Linked DNA regions of Larkinella insperata. The protein of the gene in region 1 interacts with the protein of each later gene in a pairwise test. Links are inferred from orthologs where the notes say so. Each region holds a gene or a part of one and is shown on either strand. Other genes may lie near its edges.

Evidence for each region.
Region 2: the proteins of OQ371_RS24870 (region 1) and rlmB interact in binary tests that used the Escherichia coli proteins (3 or more experiments, as listed by UniProt). The link is inferred for Larkinella insperata from one-to-one orthologs.

Annotation. Positions count from the first base shown.
Region 1 is NZ_CP110973.1:6,161,460-6,164,712, forward strand. The notes cover bases 291-3,215. They hold OQ371_RS24870 (NAD(P)H-hydrate dehydratase), read left to right. Parts: upstream 291-965; coding sequence 966-2,465; downstream 2,466-3,215. Other genes in these bases: rplS (50S ribosomal protein L19), read right to left, coding at 414-791; feoB (ferrous iron transport protein B), read right to left, coding at 3,198-3,215. Outside these bases: dapF (diaminopimelate epimerase), read right to left, coding at 1-261; more of feoB, read right to left, coding at 3,216-3,253. UniProt on the Escherichia coli protein: Bifunctional enzyme that catalyzes the epimerization of the S- and R-forms of NAD(P)HX and the dehydration of the S-form of NAD(P)HX at the expense of ADP, which is converted to AMP.
Region 2 is NZ_CP110973.1:354,289-357,615, forward strand. What follows is about bases 179-3,177. They hold rlmB (23S rRNA (guanosine(2251)-2'-O)-methyltransferase RlmB), read left to right. Parts: upstream 179-1,271; coding sequence 1,272-2,084; downstream 2,085-3,177. Other genes in these bases: OQ371_RS01305 (GWxTD domain-containing protein), read left to right, coding at 179-1,299; OQ371_RS01315 (c-type cytochrome), read right to left, coding at 2,162-2,533; OQ371_RS01320 (VRR-NUC domain-containing protein), read right to left, coding at 2,860-3,177. Also shown: more of OQ371_RS01305, read left to right, coding at 1-178; more of OQ371_RS01320, read right to left, coding at 3,178-3,327. UniProt on the Escherichia coli protein: Specifically methylates the ribose of guanosine 2251 in 23S rRNA.

The DNA.
Region 1 (3,253 bases):
TAGCCCCAGATCGTGCGCAAATCGAACGATGCACCGTCCTCCGTTGCCGCACATGCTGCCTTCCGCACCGTCGGAATTGAAGTAAACCATCTGAAAGTCGTACTCTGGATGATTTCGGAGCAGGATCAGCCCGTCTGCACCGATTCCAAAACGCCGGTGACACAGCCGGGCAATCCGTTCCTGGGAGATGGGAAATGTTTCGGTACGGTCGTCAATGAGGATAAAATCGTTGCCGGTTCCTTGGTATTTGAAAAAGTCAATCATGGCTAGGAAGAAAGATGGTCGGTAAAAATGAGGAGTTAAGCGGTGCTCTGCGGAATAGTCTGGAACAGCCAGTGCTCAACTCCTTACTTTTTGGGTACAAAAAAAGCCGTCTTTCCAGACAGCTTCTTGTTCGTAAGTCACAACAGAGCTTATGCCTGTGGCTGCCGACTTTTTGCTTTCCGCTCCTTAATACGTGCAGCTTTGCCTTGACGGCCGCGTAGGTAAAACAAACGAGCGCGACGAACTCTACCCAGACGAACCACTTCAACTTTATCGATGTTCGGAGAAAGAACCGGGAAAATCCGTTCTACACCCACACCGTTTGAAATTTTACGTACCGTAAACGTCTCTCCGTTGGAGTTCGGATTCCGGCGCTGAATCACCGTACCCGAGTAAACCTGAATCCGCTCTTTGTTTCCTTCGCGGATTTTAACGTGTACATTGACTGTATCGCCTGATTGGAAGTCCGGAAAACCTTCCCGGCGGCTTGCGTTGTCAGCTTCGACCAGTTTAATTAATTCACTCATGACCGTAGATATCTTCGGGGGTATGAAATTTCTTTATAAGCCGCAAATGTAGGGATTAATTTCCGTTTTATAAAGGGTTGGGCTGAAATAAATTGCTGAACAAACGGTTTGGATGCTGACGAGGTTTTTAGCTATTTCGCCACCATAACCGCTTATCCCGTCAATTTTTCGCTAATGAAGATTCTCAACGTTGAACAAACGCGCGCCCTCGACCAATATACCATCGAACACCAACCCGTTGCCCCTATTAACCTCATGGAACGGGCCGCGCAGGCTTTTACGGACTGGTACACGGCGCGTTTTGACAAAAACCGTCCGGTTCGGGTGTTCTGCGGTTTGGGCAACAACGGGGGCGACGGTCTGGCCATTGCTCGTCTGCTGACGCAATTGGAATACAAGGTTCAGACGTACGTGGTTCGGTATGCGCCCCGCGAATCGGACGACTTTATGCACAACCACCGGCGTCTGAAACTGATTGCCCCCATTAGTTACATTGAAAACGAACGCGATATTCCGGTGATTCGCAACCGTGAAGTGGTCATTGACGCCATTCTGGGGTCGGGGTTATCGCGGACGACGGAGGGCATTGTGCAATCGGTGATCGATGCCATTAACCACAGTCCGGCCACCGTGGTAGCCGTCGATATTGCCAGTGGCCTTTTTTCTGACTCGGCCAACGGCCCCAACGCTACGATTATCCGGCCCGACTATACCGTTACCTTTCAACTGCCCAAGCTGGCATTTTTGCTACCGTCCCAAAGTCAGTATGTGGGAGAATGGCACGTAGTCGACATTAACCTGAGCCGAACGTTTATCGACCGGACACCCACCACGTACTTTTACACGACCGAAAAAGAGGTTCGGCATCTGCTGCGGCCCCGGAGCCGCTTTTCCCACAAAGGTTCGTTTGGTCACGCCCTGCTGTTTGCCGGGAGCTACGGCAAAATCGGGGCGGCAGTGCTGGCTTCCCGGGCGTGCCTGCGGTCGGGGGTTGGCCTGTTGACGGTGCAGGTGCCCCGCTGCGGCTACGATATTATCCAGACCACCGTTCCCGAGGCCATGTGCCAGCCCGACGGTCATCAGCACATCCTGACGGGCCAGCCTGAACTGGAAGAGATTGATCTGAGTAAGTACGCAGCCATTGGGGTTGGTCCCGGTATCGGTACGGCCCCCGAAACGCTGGCCATGCTCACCAAATTACTTTCCGATGCCCAGAAACCGCTGGTGATCGACGCTGACGCCCTTAATCTGGTCGCTCAGAACCGTGAGTTGATTGCTAAAATTCCTAAGAACAGCATTTTGACTCCGCACCCGAAGGAATTTGAGCGGTTGACCCGGCGCTGGACCAGTGATTATGACAAATTGGGTATTTTGCGGGATTTCGCCCAGCGAAACCGCCTGGTCGTGGTGCTGAAAGGCGCTTACTCGGCCATTGCCACCCCCGACGGAACGACCCATTTTAACTCAACCGGTAACCCTGGCATGAGCACTGGGGGCACCGGCGACGTGCTGACGGGTATCCTGACGGGCTTGCTCGCGCAGGGGTATGATCCGGTGGAAGCTGCCGTGCTGGGGGTTTTCGAACACGGGCGGGCGGGCGATCGGGTAGCCCACCAGCGCGGGCAAATCGGTCTGACCGCGCAAGATATCATCGAGTCACTACGGTGGGATTAATCCACCGTTTTTGAATAAGGCACTTCACTCTTTCAAAAGGATTAACCCGGCAGAATCAGGCAGATAGCTATTTTTTCAAAAAATATTTCCTTACTCAATCCAAACCACTTCCAACCCTCGTAAATAACGCAGGGTCATTAGGTGTGTAAGGGATTCCCAGGGAGTGTAGAAACTATTCCACAAATAAGGTCTTTTTTCCGGTAGACAGTACTGTGATGCGTAAGCTTTTAACGCCCCATTTCATACGTAACCGACTAATGATCAACAGTGTACCTATTGTTCCTTAATAGAATAGGCATTGTCCTTTAAATGGAATGGAATTTGAAAATAGTTAAGTAGATCAGTTGAATCAGGGATGGTATAACTACTCGAATTTGAAATCGCGTAGTTATACGCTTAACAGAATCGGGCTGATTGTCCAAATTTGCACTATATCCAACACCGAGTTACACCACACCATAATTTGTAAGTTACCATGAGAAATAGTGTCCCCAAAGAATGGAAAGTAAGTCGCCCAGGGCGTCGGGTCCGTTTTGAAATTGATCAGATCTCCTTACTTGGCGTATTGACCGTCATGATTTTTGCTTACATTCTTTTTCACTTTGTTTATCCGATCATCTCGAAAGGACTGCTCTGGTGACCGACAAAACCTTAAAGAATTAAATATAAGAAACAGATTTCATGCAGAGATGCGGCCCCAAGTGCCTGCTGCTCTTTTTGAAATCTGTTTTTTTATTTCATCAGCTGGTAAACCAGAAAAGCGGAAACATAAGCCAGCACGCTCATAT
Region 2 (3,327 bases), 5.8 Mb from region 1 along the record:
CGAATGGAACGTACCAACGAACGACCAGCCGAGCGGTCCAGCGAGCGTACGACCGGCCGGCCAACAGAACGGCCCGGCACCCGGACGGCCCCGGAATCCGCCCAGACGCCCCCGCAACCGGCTGAAAGCAACTGGCGCGTGGTGTCAACCAAAGGTCGGTTTTTAGGGAAAGATTCGTCCACGATCCGGATTTATATGAACGTGATGGTACGGAAAGGCAGCGACCACGCCACCGTGGAAGACTTTACGTCCCAGTTCATGTATAACTACGTGATCTACCCCGACTACAACAGCCGCGAACGGCTCGGTTACGGCAACATCCCGCTCAACGCCGAATCGGTGATCCGCGAAAACTCGCCGGAAACCGGCGACGTACTGACGGTTTTCTTCGATGTAAAGAAACCAGCCAATGCCGCCAACGGCGTGATGCTGAACGAAATCACCGAAATCAGCACCGGTCGGAAAGTCCTGAACGACCTGCCGGTTCGGTTTAAAACCGTTAAACTGAGCGACCGATTTGCGCTGTTTGACCCAAAAACCAACCTGCCGCAGCAGCACCACTTCATCAATGCCGGTGATACCGTCGTGATTCGGGACGTAAACGGGGCGGCTTCCAAATCGCTGCACCTCTACCGGTACCGGCACGATTTCGACCCCGCGCAGTCGCCGATGAATACTACGCCCCGACCTTCTTCCAAAACGCTGGACATTGACTCGACGATGAACATCACGACCAACCAGCCTTTTTCGCTGCCGGAAGAGGGTTTGTATTATTTTGTGGAAGATACCGCGGATGCATCGGGTATCGGGCTGGTTGTGGCCGACCGCCGGTTTCCCAAACTGACCCGCCCCGAAAAGCTGGTTAAACCCGTTCTGTATGTGAGCACCAACACTGAAATCAACGGGCTGAACTCGGCTACGGATTTCAAAAAAGCGCTCGATCGATACTGGCTGACCATGATGGGCGGTGATCAGAGTCTGGCGCGAGGAGCCATCAAAGCCTACTACGGGCGCGTTGAAGAAGCCAACCGACTTTTTACTACGTACAAAGAAGGCTGGAAAACCGACAAAGGCATGATTTACATCGTGCTTGGACCACCCGACCGCGTCCAACGCAGCCGCGACCGCGAGGTGTGGGTGTATAACCAGCGGGCCAACGTGTCGGAAATTAACTTTACATTTAATCGAAAACCTAATCAATTTGTGGAGGATCACTACGAACTGGTGCGATACGTTGAGTATCAACCCGTCTGGTATCCCGTCGTTGAAGCATGGAGAACCGGCGCAATTCGCGAGTAAATCCGTATCATCACAATAAGCCCAAACAATACTCCAGCGAGGAGATGGTGTTTGGCATTCAGTCTGTCACCGAGATTCTGCGTTCGGGCAAAGACATCGACCGGCTTTATCTGGTCAAAGAAGGCAGTTTTCCCGAAATTCAGCAGCTGGCGTTTGAGCGTCGCGTGACCATTCAGCGGGTTCCGGCCGAAAAGCTGGACCGGATTACGCGCAAAAATCACCAGGGGGCCATCTGTTTCGTATCGGCCATTCATTACGCCAAACTCTCGAACGTCATTGCGGGTGTGTACGAACAGGGGCAAATACCGCTCCTGCTGGTTCTCGACCGGATCACGGACGTCCGCAACTTCGGCGCCATTGCCCGAACGGCCGAATGCGCCGGTGCGCAGGGCATTGTTATTCCGGCGCGGGGCACGGCCCTGATCAACGCTGATGCCATGAAAACCTCATCGGGGGCATTGAGTCACTTGCCGGTTTGCCGCGAAGTGCATCTGGAAGAGACGATAAAATATTTAAAGGATTCGGGCATTAAAGTTGTGGCCTGTACCGAGAAAACTGATCACTACCTTTACGACGTGGATATGTCCGGCCCGACGGCCATCATCATGGGGTCGGAAGACGACGGTATTTCGGAAGACCTGATGCGTCTGGCCGATCACCACGCCCGCATCCCGCTGGTGGGGCAGGTGGAGTCGCTGAACGTGTCGGTCGCTACGGGTGTGGTTCTGTACGAAGCCGTTCGTCAGCGAATTTTCAACGAGCCGCCGATTGATGAAGGGTTTTAGCCATTGCTGACTCTGTACCACTCTAAACAAGAAAACCCGCTAGCAGCGGGTTTTTCTCGTTAGGAACAGTCAGAAGATTAGGCTTTCTTCTTGGCTGCGGGTTTCTTGGCCGGAGCTTTCGAACCGCCATCCAGTGAATTAATCCACTTGGCCATTTTAAGGGCTTCGTCCTTCGGCACGTTTTTCAGCGGAGCCATTGGAGGATAACCGGGCCAGTGTTCTGGTTTAGGGTCATAGATCAGCTCGACAATCTGAGCGTCGGTGTATTTTTTCTTCGCAACCTCTTTGTAAGGAGGACCCACCAAACGCGTATCCGGATTGTGACAGGCCAGACAAGCGTTCTTTTGCAGCAACGCTTTGATATCGTCAGGAATAACAGTTTGCGCGTTACTGTCGAAGGAGATTGCGGCCAAAACCCCTGCAATAAGGATTCCGAATGTTTTTTTCATGAAAATGCGATTAAAAGCTAATGAGTTAAGATTAATAACGATCATCCGACCAACAAAGTTACGAGGCAACGCCGTATACGCCAATACTCTATCGGGTTTTTAAACTTAGATTGTCAACTTCGCCGATAGTTTAATGACATCCAATAAAAAAGTTGATAAAACGGCCTCGAAGCCTTTCAACACAGGAGTCAAGAGTCCAATAAGTCGACAAATAGTTATCCGGATAGAAACAAAAATACGGGACACTCGCTAGAAATTTACATTTCCGGGCCAAAATTGAGGTAATACGTCTTTGCGATTCGCTTTTTTTTTCTTTCATGCGCGGATCAGGCCGTCCAGATCACCCGCAGGACTCGGGCGTGCACGCCGATCATCTGAAAGAATTCGAGCCAGTGGAGTTGCTGCGCGCCCAGGTGGTCGGTCGGTGATTTGACTTCAACAAACTCGTATTCACCCTGTTCGTTCCAGATCATTAAATCGGGAAAGCCGCGGGTGTTCTCGCGCAGGTTCCGGGAAATTTCGAGCAGAATTAGGCCCAACTGCTTTGGTTCAAGCAGATTGATCATCTGAAGATTGAGGTTCAGCAACTCCTCGCTCCAGTCGACGAGCACGTTGGTGATTCCGTATTTTTCGAAGAAAACCGTTTCGATGTGTCTCTTCCAGTCGTCGCGCGTTTGCAGGTCGGCCAGGCGTTTTTTTAACTGCGCTTCCCGCTTCACGTAAAAATCGGGCAGGTAAAAATCCGACGGCATCCGTTGCAGCGGGTGGTGAATGGCCTGCACGTTCGCGTCGTG